One region of the Nocardioides aromaticivorans genome, then DNA from elsewhere that is predicted to be linked to it. Evidence: riboswitches for the same ligand, from Rfam matches in the RefSeq annotation. Region 1 holds a riboswitch; each other region holds the start of a gene.
The links. Region 1 has a riboswitch for cobalamin ahead of BJ993_RS02980 (prenyltransferase/squalene oxidase repeat-containing protein). Riboswitches for the same ligand answer to the same signal wherever they lie in the genome.
Positions count from the first base shown of each region.

Region 2: another riboswitch for cobalamin. It lies ahead of BJ993_RS00940 (ferredoxin-like domain-containing protein); the one in region 1 lies ahead of BJ993_RS02980 (prenyltransferase/squalene oxidase repeat-containing protein).
Region 3: another riboswitch for cobalamin. It lies ahead of BJ993_RS08960 (FecCD family ABC transporter permease); the one in region 1 lies ahead of BJ993_RS02980 (prenyltransferase/squalene oxidase repeat-containing protein).

Region 1 covers NZ_JACBZM010000001.1:632,253-636,605, forward strand. Annotated here, with positions in the region: gene BJ993_RS02975 (ICP22 family protein) at 1-512, opposite strand, end outside; gene BJ993_RS02980 (prenyltransferase/squalene oxidase repeat-containing protein) at 552-2,126, opposite strand; cobalamin riboswitch at 2,200-2,325, opposite strand; gene BJ993_RS02985 (HNH endonuclease signature motif containing protein) at 2,414-3,706, opposite strand; gene BJ993_RS02990 (SH3 domain-containing protein) at 4,153-4,353, shown strand, end outside.
Region 2 covers NZ_JACBZM010000001.1:202,607-206,959, reverse strand. Annotated here, with positions in the region: gene cobJ (precorrin-3B C(17)-methyltransferase) at 1-382, opposite strand, end outside; gene BJ993_RS00945 (precorrin-8X methylmutase) at 385-1,050, opposite strand; gene BJ993_RS00940 (ferredoxin-like domain-containing protein) at 1,047-1,913, opposite strand; cobalamin riboswitch at 1,966-2,149, opposite strand; gene BJ993_RS00935 (Nif3-like dinuclear metal center hexameric protein) at 2,190-3,311, shown strand; gene BJ993_RS00930 (zinc ribbon domain-containing protein) at 3,308-4,051, shown strand; gene BJ993_RS00925 (bifunctional RNase H/acid phosphatase) at 4,051-4,353, shown strand, end outside.
Region 3 covers NZ_JACBZM010000001.1:1,915,255-1,919,607, reverse strand. Annotated here, with positions in the region: gene BJ993_RS08970 (ABC transporter substrate-binding protein) at 45-1,064, opposite strand; gene BJ993_RS08965 (ABC transporter ATP-binding protein) at 1,064-1,873, opposite strand; gene BJ993_RS08960 (FecCD family ABC transporter permease) at 1,870-2,886, opposite strand; cobalamin riboswitch at 2,982-3,160, opposite strand; gene BJ993_RS08955 (hypothetical protein) at 3,350-4,027, shown strand; gene BJ993_RS08950 (hypothetical protein) at 3,981-4,181, opposite strand.

The sequences.
Region 1 (4,353 bases):
TTGCCGCCGGTGCTGCCGCCGGTGCTGCCGGAGTCCTTGGTCGGGCTGGTGGTCGGCGTGGACGTGCGGGGATCAGGTCGTACACCCGGCGGGGTGCCCTGCGTGCCAGAGCCCTCGTGCCATGAGAAGGCGACATACCCGCCCGCCGGGGCGTCAAGCGAGTCGACCCCGAGGGTCGAGTACTTCCACGGCCCACCCTGGCCGTCGGCCCACCACAGGCTCCAGTAGGCGTCGGCTCCCGTGCAGTCGCGATCGGCAGGCTTCTCGTTGACGGTGCAGACATAGCCCTGCATGCCCGGCGCCGGGCTGTACGCCAACCGGAAGCCCGCCTGCTGGAACGCCTCCGCTGCCGTGCTGGCGCTCGCTGCGCATCCCTTACGGAGGTCGTCACTCCCGCCGACGAGCTCGTTGAAGTCAACGAACACGACGGTGCCCGCCGTGCCGCCGCAGCCCGCAGCTGCCCTCGCCTCCGCGGACGCGCCGAACAGCCCGGTCGCGGCGACGAGCGCCACGGCCGGGCCGATCCCAATAACGAGTCGGCGGAGGAGCACTCAACTCACCCGGAAGGACTTGGTACCCACGCGGTTGGCGAAGGCGCCCTGGACCCGGACCGACTTCAGGCCCGTCGTCCGACCGAGGGGGAAGGCGTAACCGTAGGTTCCGGTCGACGTGGCCTTGCCGGTCTTGATCACCTTGCCGCCGTAGATGACCTTTACTGGCTCGTTGGCGGCGAGACCGGTGACCCGGACCGTCTGCGTCCCACCGCGAGGCACGACCGTGCGGGTCACCGTCGGGCTGAGCGTCTTGGCGGCGAGGGCCTTCACCGTGGTGGTCGCGGACGTCCCGTCGGCGACCGTCAGGGTGATCGTCTTGGTGCCGGTCGCTCCGGTCGGCACCTTGGCGCTGATCGAAGCCGTGCCGGCGAGGCCGGCCGAGCCCGGGACAGTGCCGGCGCACACCCAGGAACCGGGAGTCAGGCCCGTTGCCTTGACGGTGGCGCGGCCGCCGGTCTGGACGTACGTCGTCGGACCAGTGAGGGTCGGGGTGCTGGCGGACGTCGGCGCCCACGTGAGGGCCGGGAGGGCCTGGGCCGACCCGAGTCGCCACTGGTACTGCTTATCGATGGGGATACCAGCCGTCCGCCCGCCCGCCAGCGCGGCGTCGTCGTAGGCGATCGCACCAACCTGGGTCGCGAGCTGGTCCGTGCATCCCGTCACCGTCTGCACCTGGTGGCGGCGCAGCCAGATCGCGGCGTTGGTCGCAGCGTCGACGTCACCTAGCTCGCCGAGCGCCCATCCGGCAAGGCCGGTGCTGTTGGTGTTGGAAGAAGCGGTCGAGGCACCGCCGTTGAACGAGCCGTCCGTCTTCTGGCGCGACAGAAGCCATGCCTCCGCCTTGCCGACAGCACGTGCGACCCGCGGAGTGGCGTTCGCGACGTCCTCGCCGAAGACGATGAGGAAGAAGGACGTGACATCGGGGTCGGCCGCATCATTGCCCGGGCAGCTTCCCTCTTCCTGCCCGATGTCGAGTGCGAACCCACCGCCCTCGCACTGGTGAGCCAGCAGCCAATCGGTTGCCTTCTCTGCCTCGGGGCTGCTGGCCGTAGCGAGCGTCTTGGCGGCGAAGGTCTGGGAGATCGTGTTGGCGTAGTTGCCAAAGGTCGATGTGTCATTGGCCGCGCCGGTCGTGTCGTCGACCTGCGTCTCGAGGCGCGTGATCAGGTTGACGCCGCCGAAGCTCGTCGCATCGCCGCCGGTGGTCTGCGCGAAGTAGGCGCTCTTGGCGACCGGTCCGGCATAGGTGCTTCCCGTGTCACCGAAGGCATCACCCGTGATGTAGCCCTCGATCTCGCCGGCGACCGCATCCCTGATGGCGGCGACGTCCGCGTCGTGGTCGCCGACGACCGCCAGGGCAAGCGCGATGTCAATGCTCGTGCTGTAGTCCTGACTGTCGTACTGATCGTTGTGCACGATGCCGCTGGTCAGCTGGCTGATCAGCCACGTAGCGCCGTCGCCGACCGGGGCCGCCGTGGCTGCGTGCGCCTGCGGGGCGATGAGGAATGACGACGCGGCCAGGACGCTGACGGCGAATGCGCCGCCGACGCGACTTCCGGTGCTCGCGAGCATGCTGTTTCCTTCCCGCTGCACGCAGGCGGGAGGCGGTCGAGCCGACATCCCGCTGCTCTCCACGACAGCGATTCGTGTCAGGACGTGCGCAGCAGGTGCTCCGGCTCGCCACCCCGAGGCGGCCTACGGTTGCGGGTCAGCGCCGGACTTCGACCGGCTTCCCCCACCACGGACGTGGACTGTGAACTATCGACCGCAGGATACCTCTCTGCGACCGATCGGCCGCCTCGACGAACCTCCGGACATGCCGCTGGCCCCGCCGGAGGGCGGGGTGTGGGGCTTGGTGGTCAGTAGCCGTCGAGTGGTGTTGTGCCGGCGGGGCCGACGTGGAAGTGGTGGCCGTGGGGGCTGGTCCACAGGTAGTGGCCCGGCGCGATGACGAGGTAGCGCCATTGGCTGTGGGTCTTGGCGCGGTGGTGCCTGCGGCAGAGTGGGACGAGGTTGCACGGGCAGGTCTTGCCGCCCCCGCCGTGGGGCTTGGCGTGGTCGAGGTCGCAGCGGACCGCCTGTTGGGGACAGTTCGGGAACCGGCAGGTGTGGTCGCGGAGCCGGACTCGTCGCTGGTGGCGGTCGGGGATCTCGTAGGAGTCGACCGGAACGCAGTCGGCCAGGTTGATGACCGGTCGCACGATGACGGTCGTGCCCGGGACCTGCAGCCACTCCTTGACCTGGGTGACGTGGACGGGTGACCTGGTCTCCTCACACCGCCCGACGTTGTTGTCGCCGGTGAAGGCGGTGTCGGTGATGTGGACGTTCAGCTCCACCCGCCGGCCGGGAGCTTGGGCGATGACCTCGCCAGTCGTCTCGTCGGCGATCAGCAGGTCGAGGGCGAGGTCACGGCGGGCGATCGCACCCACGGCCTTCGCCCGCCGGACGTCGAGGGAGTCGGTGTCGCCGAGCTGGCCTCGCAGTGCTGCTTCGCGGGCGACGGCTTGGTTGAAGTCGTGGCCGTCGGCCGCATCGAGGTAGGCGTCGAGGTGCACGCCGCCGTGCTCATCGGTGTCGGTGATGTTGCAGTGACGGTGCTCGTTCGCGGCCTGGCGTTCGGCCTCGGCGCGTTCGGGGTCGAACCGGAGGATCGCCTCGGTCACGAGGCGTTCGAGCTGGGCCCAGCCGACGCCGCCGACGGCGGCGTTGAGGTGCCGGTCCACGAACTCCGCTGCTTCTGCCGGCAGCGACCTCGTCAGGTCAGCGATGCGCTGGGCCCGCCACGGCGCAACCCGGCCGTCCACCACCGCGGCGTACAAGAGGGGGAGGCGCCAGGCGCACTCGATCACCTGACCCACATACGACCGCCCACCATCCGGCGACCTGCCAAGCACCGCGATCAGCTCCATCAGCTGGAACTCCGACACGAGCGGGGCACCCGGGCCGGCGATCGGGACACCCGTGTCGAGGTAGCCCTCCGTCAGGGTCGCGGCGCCCTCGGGACTGTCGACGATGTTGGCCTCGGCCCACGACGTGATGGCCTGCCACTCGCGGACGATGAGGGCGTCGCGGAGGTCGACACCGTCACGGATCTCGGACAGCAGCGACGCTGTCGAGACAGCTGTCGCGGTGCCGCTGATTCCGAGATCCATGACTGGATTCTCCCATCGACCTCCGACACAACGAAGCGACGGAAACCCGCCTGTGGACAGGGGAAAGTCCCTCGACGGGGTGTGCAGAACAAGTGGCGCAACGAGCGAACACGAGGCCGCCGGACCGCACCCGACCGCGCAACCGAGCCCCGCGCCCAGCCTCCTCGTCGCTGCGCTTGAAGACCCGACCACAGGCATACCGCAGGGCACAGCAGGTGCACCGGAGCAAGAGGTTTCGAGGCTCGGCGCTGGCGCGCCTCGCACCTCAACCAGCGGAGGGGGCACAGCGGGTGCACCGGAGCCAGGGGTCTCGAGACGGTCGCTGCGCGACCTCCTCGACCACCGAGGTCGCTGCGCGACCTCCTCGACCACCGGAGGCGTCTCGCAACTTTCCGGGCGGAGCCGGCGTCTCCTCCAGCAGCACTCCTTCTCGGAAAGGTCGAACCATGAAGCGCCTCACCCTCACCCGCTCCACACTCGCCGGGCTGCTCGTCGCAGCCGGCACCGCCCTCGGCTTGGCCGCACCGGCCGGGCCGGCGCTGGCCGACGTCACCACGCACGCCGCGGCGCCGACGTACACGGGCGTCGTGACCTCGGCGACCGGGCTCACCCAGCGCGTGGCGCCCAGCACGCACGTCCCGCGCTCG
Region 2 (4,353 bases), 430 kb from region 1:
CGGCGAAGCGGTCGCGGAAGCGGTCGACGAGGTACATCGACGAGCCGTAGAAGAGCGGGTCGCCCTCCGCCAGGAGTACGACGTCGCGGCCGGCCTCGAGGTGGACGGCGAGCCGGGCCTCGCAGTCGTCGTAGAAGTCGGCCAGCGCGCCGACGTACCCGCCCGGGTGGTCGGTCGTGCCCGTCGTGACGGGGTAGCGCAGCTCCTCCTCGACCGCGTCCGCGGGGACCAGGTGTGCAGCGATCCGGCGCGCGTGCGACTCCTTGCGGACGCCCGCGTGGAAGGCCACCACCGAGGCGGCACCGATCAGGCGCTCGGCCTTGCGGGTGATCAGCTCGGGGTCGCCCGGCCCGATGCCGACGACGTGGAAGCTGCCGGCCACGGCTACTCCTCCTCCTGGGCGAGGGCGTTGACCGCCGACGACGCCATCGCGGAGCCGCCGCGGCGCCCGCGGACGGTGACGAACGGGATGTCGATGCCGTGGTCGTCCGCGAAGGCGGCGAGCGCGTCCTTGGACTCGGCGGCGCCGATGAAGCCGACCGGGCAGCCGACGATCGCGGCCGGGCGCGGGCCGCCGTCGAGGATCATCTCGAGCAGGTGGAAGAGCGCGGTCGGGGCGTTGCCGATCGCGACGACCGAGCCCTCCAGCAGCGGCTCCCACAGTGACACCGCAGCGGCGGTGCGGGTGGTCGACCACTCCTTGGCCAGCGCCGGCACCCGCTCGTCGGTGAGGAAGCAGTGCACCGGGTTGTCGGCGGGGAGCCGGCCGGCGGTGATGCCCATGGCGACCATCCGTGCGTCGCAGAGGATCGGCGCTCCGGAGTCGAGCGCACCGCGCGCCGCCTCGACGAGGCGGGGGTGGACGACCAGGTCCTTGACCAGGTCGGTCTGCCCGCTGCCGTGGATCATCCGGACGGCGACCTTCTCGGCGTCGGCCGGCACCAGCGAGAGGTCCGACTCGCGGCGGATCGTCGCGAACGAGTCGACATAGATCGCCGGCCCGTCGGCGATGTAGTCGTAGCGGCGCGGGGGAGCGGTCAGCTCGGTCATGGGCCCTCCTCCAGGGAAGCCGACGTCGGGATGAGCACGCCGTGCCAGGGCGTGACGACCACGGTCGTCGCGCTCCAGCCGGCGATGGTCGGGAGGTCGAGGCCGTCGTCGCCGACCCGGACGTGCTCGCCGCCGGGGACCTCGCCGTACCCCAGCGCCGGCGCGTGTACGACGCCCGCCGGCTCGGCCGGGACCGGCGCCACGAGCGGCGCGGGCAGCTCGTCGACGTGCCACGCGGCCGCCGGCCCCGTGCCGCGCGCGGCGAGGAAGTCGCGGGCCAGCCCGGCGAGCGAGCCTGCCGCGTCGCGCAGGTCGACCACGGCGCCGTACCCCTCGCCGACGCGGAGCTGGGCGCTGCCGGCGTCGAGCGCGACCAGGCCGAGGTCCTTGTGCCGGTCGGCGAGGTCGCCGCGGCCGTCGTCGAGGGTGAACAGGAAGCGGCCGGGCAGGCCGGCGAGCTCCGGGTCGTCGAGGAGCAGCGCGTCGAGCGCGGTCACGACGGGCCGCAGGTCGGCGTGGCCGCCGGCGAGGCCGGTCTGCGGGGAGGCGAGGACGTTGCGCACCCGGTCGTGGGCCCGCGAGGGCAGCAGCCCCGTCGCCTCGAGCGCCTCGAGGGCGGGGGCGGCGAGCCGGTCGCCGGCGTCGAGCGGCATCGCCCGCAGCTGCAGGTTGGCCCGGCCGGTCACGCGGACCCGCCCGTCGCCGTACTCCTCGGCGACCTCGGCCAGCGCGCGCAGGGCCGCGGTCGACACCTGGCCGCCGGGCACGCGGATGCGGACCAGCCCGCCGTCGTCGGCGGGCCAGGGGTGCACGATGCCGGGGCAGCGGTCCGGCCGGCTGCGGGTGGTGGCTGCTGGGGCCAAGGGTGGTCCTTCGAGGTCGGGGCTCCTCGCGATCGCCCCTTCGACCTCGCGGTGGTCTCCGCAAGGGCCAGCAGGTCTTCGGACTCGGGATCATCCGGGCTGGAGCGTCTTCCCAGGACCCGGAGGACCCAGTGACGTCGTGCTCCGCCCGTCACCCACACCGCTGCGCGTCAGTCCCGGACTCACACCGGGTTCCCTGACCTCCGGGGAGGTCGACTGGCCCTCGCACACTATCAACCTCTGGCCGCTCGTCGACCCACCAGTAGCCTGACGGACATGCCTGCGCTCAAGGACGTCGTTGACCTGCTCCACGGCTGGTACCCGCCCGCGACCGCCGACTCCTGGGACGCCGTCGGGCTCGTGTACGGCGACCCGGCCCAGCAGGTGCGGAAGGTGCTGCTCGCCGTCGACCCCTCGCCCGCGGTCGCGGAGCAGGCCGCGGACTGGAAGGCCGACCTGCTCGTCGTCCACCACCCGCTGTTCCTCAAGCCGGTCAACGGGTTCGCCGCGACCAGCCCGAAGGGCCGCACGCTGCACACCCTCGCGAAGGCCGACTGCGCGCTGCTGACCGCGCACACCAACGCCGACCAGGCCGTGGGCGGCGTCTCGGAGTCGCTGGCGCTGGCGCTCGGGCTCACCGACCTCGAGCCGATCATCCCCGCGCCGGGCGGCCCGCGGGACAAGCTGACGGTGTTCGTGCCCGCCGACGCCGCCGCCCCCGTGCGCGCCGCGATCGCCGAGGCCGGCGCCGGCCGGATCGGCGACTACGACTTCGCGTCCTTCACCAGCGCCCCCGGCGAGGGTCGCTTCCGGCCGCTCGACGGCGCGAACCCGATGGTGGGGACGATCGGCCAGCTGGAGACCGTCGAGGAGGTGCGCGTCGAGGCCGTCCTCGAGCGCTCGGTCCGCACGGCGGTGGTCCGCGCGATGCTGGCCGCCCACCCCTACGAGGAGCCCGCGTACGACGTCAGTGAGCTCGCCGACCCGGGCCTGGCCGGGACGGGGACCGGCCGGATCGGCACCGTCGCGCAGGCGACGCTGCGGGAGTTCGCCGAGCACGTCGCGGCGGTGCTCCCGGCGACCGCCCACGGCGTACGCGTGGCCGGCGACGGCGACCGCCCGGTCCGCCGCGTGGCGGTCTGCGGCGGCGCGGGCGACTTCCTGCTCGACCGGGTCGCGGGGCTCGGCGTCGACGCCTACGTGACCAGCGACCTGCGCCACCACCCGGCGGCGGAGTTCGTCGAGAAGGGCGGCCCGGCGCTGGTCGACGTGGCCCACTGGGCGGCCGAGTCGACCTGGCTCCCGGTCCTCGCCGAGCGCCTCCACGACGCGCTCGGCGACGCTCTCGAGACCCGGGTGAGCGACATCGTCACCGATCCTTGGACAATGCACCTGTGAACGCCGACCCCGCCGCCCAGCTCCGCCTGCTCGACCTCCAGGCGCTTGACTCCCAGGTCGACCAGCTCCGGCACCTGCGGGCCAACCCGCCGCAGGCCGCCGAGATCAAGGAGCTGCTCGGGAAGCGGGCCGATGTCGACGGCCGGCTGCGCGACCAGCGCATCGTCGTCGACGACCTCTCGCTCGCGCAGGCCAAGGCCGACGCCGACGTGGAGCAGGTCAAGGCGCGTCGTACCCGTGACCGCGAGCGGATGGACTCGGGCGCCATCGGGGATCCGAAGGCGCTGGAGCGGATGCAGCACGAGCTGGAGTCGCTGGAGCGCCGGATCTCGACGCTCGAGGACGAGGAGCTCGAGGTCATGGAGCAGCTCGAGGAGGCGCAGTCCGCGCTCGGTGAGCTGACCGCCGCGATCGAGGAGCTCGACGCCCGGCTCGGCGAGCTGACCACCGCCCGCGACGAGAAGGCGGCCGAGCTGGACGCCGAGATCGCGCAGGTGGCCTCGGGCCGCGACGCGATCACGGCCGAGCTGCCCGCCGACCTGCTGGCGCTCTACGAGAAGATCCGTGCCGCCAAGGGCGGCACCGGCGTCGGTGCGTTGCGGGCCCGCCAGTGCGGTGGCTGCCAGCTGGCCCTCGACGCCGGCGAGCTCGCCGAGATCCGGGCGACCCCGGCCGAGACCGTGATCCGGCACGAGGAGTGCCAGCGGATCCTGGTGCGGACGGCCGAGAGCGGCCTCTGATGGTGACGCCCGCCCGGGTCGTCGTCGAGGCCGACGGCGGCTCTCGCGGCAACCCCGGGCCGGCGGCGTACGGCGCCGTGCTGCGCGACGCCGCCACCGGCGAGGTGATCGCCGAGGACGCCCGCACGATCGGCGTCGCTACCAACAACGTCGCCGAGTACTCCGGCCTCGTCGCCGGGCTCGCCCTCGCGGTCGAGCACGCGCCCGGCGCGTCGGTCGAGGTGCGGATGGACTCCAAGCTCGTCGTCGAGCAGATGTCGGGGCGCTGGCGGATCAAGCACGCCGACATGAAGGTGCTCGCG
Region 3 (4,353 bases), 1.3 Mb from region 1:
CCGCGGTGTCGGATGGGTCACCCCTGCCGCTGGTGGCCGCCCGCTCAGCGCGCGGGTGTGAGCCCCCACTTCTCCAGGGCCGTCCGCACGTCCTCGGCCGCATCGACGTTCAGCGGACCGCTGGTCCACATCGCGTACGGGAGGTTGAGGAAGCGTCCCTCCCTGACGGCCGGCAGGTCACGGGTGGCCGGGTTCGCCCTCAGCACCGCGACCTTCTGCTCGAAGGTCTGGCCGGGGTAGTCGACGAAGACGAACGCGTCCGGTCGCGAGGACGCGAGCTTCTCCCACGAGACCTCGACCCAGGTGTCCCGGACGTCGGCGGTGGCGTTCGCGCCGCCGGCCGCCTCGATGATCGCCTGCGGGGCGCCGAACGCGCCGGAGGTGAAGACGGCCTTCTCCCCACTGTCGAAGACGAAGAGGACGGGCTCGCTCGCGGGTGCCGGCGCGGCGGCGAGGGCATCGAGCCGCTCGTCCAGGTCGGCGACCACCGCGGCGGCCCGGTCTTCGTGGCCCGTGATCGTGCCGAGGTTGGTCAGGTCGGCGCGGAGCGCGGTCCAGGGGTCGACGATGCCGCGGGCGGCGCCGTCGGCCTGGCGGCAGGACTCCGTGAGGACGTAGGCCGCGATGTCGCGCTGGGCGAGGGAGTCGGGCGTGAGCTGCTTCGTCTCGTCGTACCCGTAGTTCCAGCCGGCGACCATCACGTCGGGCCGCGCCGCCACGACCGTCTCCAGGCTCGGGTAGTCGTCGGAGACCTGGTGGAGATCGGCGACGACGTCGCCGTAGTGCTCGGTGAGGACCGCCTCGTCGCGGCCGATGCTGGACACGGCGGCGACCTGGTCCTGCGCGCCGAGCGCCAGGACCATCGAGATCAGGTTGGAGTCGTTGACGAACATCCGCTGCGCCGGCGTGGGGAAGTCGACCTGCCGGGCGCAGTTCTCGACCGTGGCCCGGTCGCCGTCCGCGGCGCCGCCGTCGGCGCCGGCCGAGCAGGCGGTCAGGGCCAGGGCGGCGGTGGTGGCGAGGACGACGCAGCGGCGGTACCGGCCGCGCGGGGGCTGGGGCATCACGGGTGGGTCTCTCTCTCGTCGTGGCTGAACAGCAGGTGCGTCCGGCCGGTCAGCGGGTGGGTCACGCGGGTGGCCAGGACGCCGAAGGCGTCGTGGAGCACGTCCGGGGTGAGGACGTCGTCGGGGGTGCCGCACGCGAGGAGCGTGCCGTCGTGGAGCACTGCGATCCGGTCGCAGAAGGTGGCGGCGAGGTCCAGGTCGTGGAGGGCGAGGACGACCGCCCGCCCGTGCTCGCGGCTCAGCCGCCGGACCAGCCTCATCACGGCGAGCTGGTGGCGGATGTCGAGGTGGTTGGTGGGTTCGTCGAGGAGCAGCAGCGGAGCCTGCTGGGCGAGGCCACGCGCCAAGACGGCCCGGCGTCGCTCGCCCCCGGAGAGCTGGTCGAGCGGCACCCGGGCGGCACGCTCCAGGCCGACCAGCCGCAGCGCCTCGTCGACGGCGGTGCGCGACGTGTCGTCGACGCCGCCCCAGGACCGCGCGTGCGGCAGCCGGCCCAAGGCGACGAGCTCCCCCACGAGCAGGTCGGAGGGGGCTGCCTCCTCCTGGGCGACGAAGGCGATCCGCCGCGCCCGGTCCCTCGCCGAGTACGACGCCAGCGGCTCATCGCCGAGCCGGACCTCGCCGGCCGTCGGCGCCCGCACCCCGGCGAGAACCCGCAACAAGGTGGACTTGCCCGTCCCGTTGGCCCCGATCAGGCCGAGGACCTCACCGCGTCGTACCTCCAGGTCGATGCCGGTCAGCACGGTTCGGCGGCCGATGCCGCAGGCCAGGTCCCGGGTGGCCAGGGCCGGCCCGGTCGTGGTCACGACTCTCCTCCGAAGCGGTAGCTGCGGCGCCCCAGCAGGATGAGGAACACCGGCGCGCCGATCAGTCCGGTGACGACGCTGAGCGGGATCTCGGTCGGGCGGACGGCCACGCGGGAGACGACGTCCACCCACATCAGGAACACCCCGCCGAGCAGCACCGCGACCGGGAGCGCGGCGCGGTGCCGCGGGCCGACGAGCAGGCGGGCGAGGTGGGGGACGACCAGGCCCACGAAGCCGATCCCGCCGGCCACCGCGACGAGCACGCCGACCAGCACCGACAGCAGCACGAACAGGCCGACGCGCAGCTCCCGCACGGGCACGCCGAGCGCCGCTGCGGTGTCGGGTCCGACGGCGAGGGCGTCCAGCCATCCGCTGGCGGCCATCAGCACGACGAAGGCCGCGACGACCGCGGCCACGGGCAGCCACAGCTGGCCCCAGGTGGCGCCGGACACCGAGCCCAGGAGCCAGAACAGCACGGACTGCGCCGTCTGCGGCTCGGCGCTGCGGAAGACCATGAAGCTCGCGAGTGAGGAGAACGCCGCCGACAGCACCGTCCCGGTGAGCACGAGCCGCAGCGGCGTCAGGCCCCCCTGGAGCATCGCGACGGCGAACACCAGCACCGAGGCGGCGAGCGCGCCGAGCAGCGCGCCGAGGGACAGGGCCCACAGTCCGGCGCCGGCGAGGACGCCCATCGTCAGCACGGCCGTCGCACCGACGCTCGCTCCCGACGACACACCGAGCAGGTAGGGGTCGGCGAGCGGGTTGCGCACGAGGGTCTGGATCCCCGCGCCTGCGAGGGCGAGCCCGGCGCCGACCACGAACGCGAGGATGGTCCGGGGCAGCCGGATGTCCCAGACGATCGCGTCGTACGCCGGGTCCACGGGCGCCCCGGCGAACCGGACGCGGAGCGCGTCCACGACGACGTGGAGGGGCAGCGGCTCGGCTCCGTGGGCGGTCGACAGGAGCAAGGTCGCCCCGGCCGAGGGCACCAGCACGACGAGCAGCACGGGCACGGGCAGGCGGCGCGCGTCGGAGCGTCGCTCGACGGCATCGAGGTGGTGCACGGGTGGGACCTGCTCAGTGTCGGGAGCTCAATCGCGAAGCTCGGTGGGACCACGGCGAGCCAGCAGGTCTTCGGACTCGGGGTCAATCGGACGAGACGCCTTCCCAGACCCTTCGGTCCAGTGGCTGCGTGCCTCGTCCGTCGCCCTCACCGCTGCGCGACAGTTCCGGATTCTCACCGGATTCCCTCACCTCGGGGGTGTGACTGGCTCGGGTCGGAATGTACGCACAGCCGACGCGGCGCGCCAAGCCGGTGTGACCCGGGCGACACGCGGCCGGCCTGCGCCCCCACCGGCAGGTCCGGGCGCCCGGAACCATGGGCAGCCGCCCGCGCTGCGGCAGGATGTAGGAGAATCGTCAGTGCTGACGGGGCTTTCCGGCTCCGGGCGGTGTGACAACGAGCAAGGGGGAGCCGTGGTCGACGCACTGGCGGGGGTGGATGCGGTGGCGGAGCTGCCGGACCCGGAGCTGCAGGAGCTGGAGCCGGAGGCGACCGGACCGGCGTCGTACGAGCGCTTCGGTGTGCACTGGGTACGCCGCGTGCTCCACAAGGAGCGGATCCTGCGCACGATCGACGCGGTCCTGGGCGACCAGATCTCGCTCGGGCCGATCGGTGCGGGCCCGGGCCGGGCCTTCGCCAGCGTGAGCTTCACCGGCACCTTCGGCCCGACGTCGGGCGAGGAGGTGCCGGCCGAGCTGCTGACCTACGCGATCGACCTGCCGATCAGCGTGGTCTTCCAGCTCGACCTGCCGCTGGACAAGCTGAACTTCAACGCCGAGGTCGTGATCCCGCTGGTCCTGGTGGTGCACACCGAGGACCCGTTGAAGCTCCGCCTCGAGCTGCTCACGCCGAGTGAGAACCAGATCGGGCTCGAGCTGAAGACCGACACCCGGCGCGGGGCGATCCTGCGGAAGATGACCGGCTTGGACGCCGAGCTGCGCCGCTTCGTGCTCAAGGTGATCGACACCGAGTTGGCCAAGCCCTACGTGAAGCGGGCGACCTACCTCGACATGGAGGAGCTCATCGACCACGCGTGGCCGATGCTCACCGAGCAGTTCCTTCCGCGAGGACCCGAGGACCGACGGGGCTGACGCCCGCGTGGCGAGGGGCGGGACGCGCCGCGCCGTGGTGCGTGACGGCCTTCGCCGGCGCCTTGATCGCGTCCGACACCATCCCGAACGCAGCCGCGACGAGCGGGATCCACACCGGGATCAGCATGAAGGTGAAGATCGGCACAAGCTGCATCAGGTCGCTCATCGCTGGTGGCTCCGTCCCAGGTCGGGGTGCTGGTTGGTTCGACACGGGAAGTCTCGTCACGGCGCAGGGGTGCCCGCTCGTGCCGTCGAACAGAGTCGGGGCGGCTCTTTGTCGTCCTGCACGAAAAGTGTGACGGGCGCAACATCGCCCGGCCGCGGGC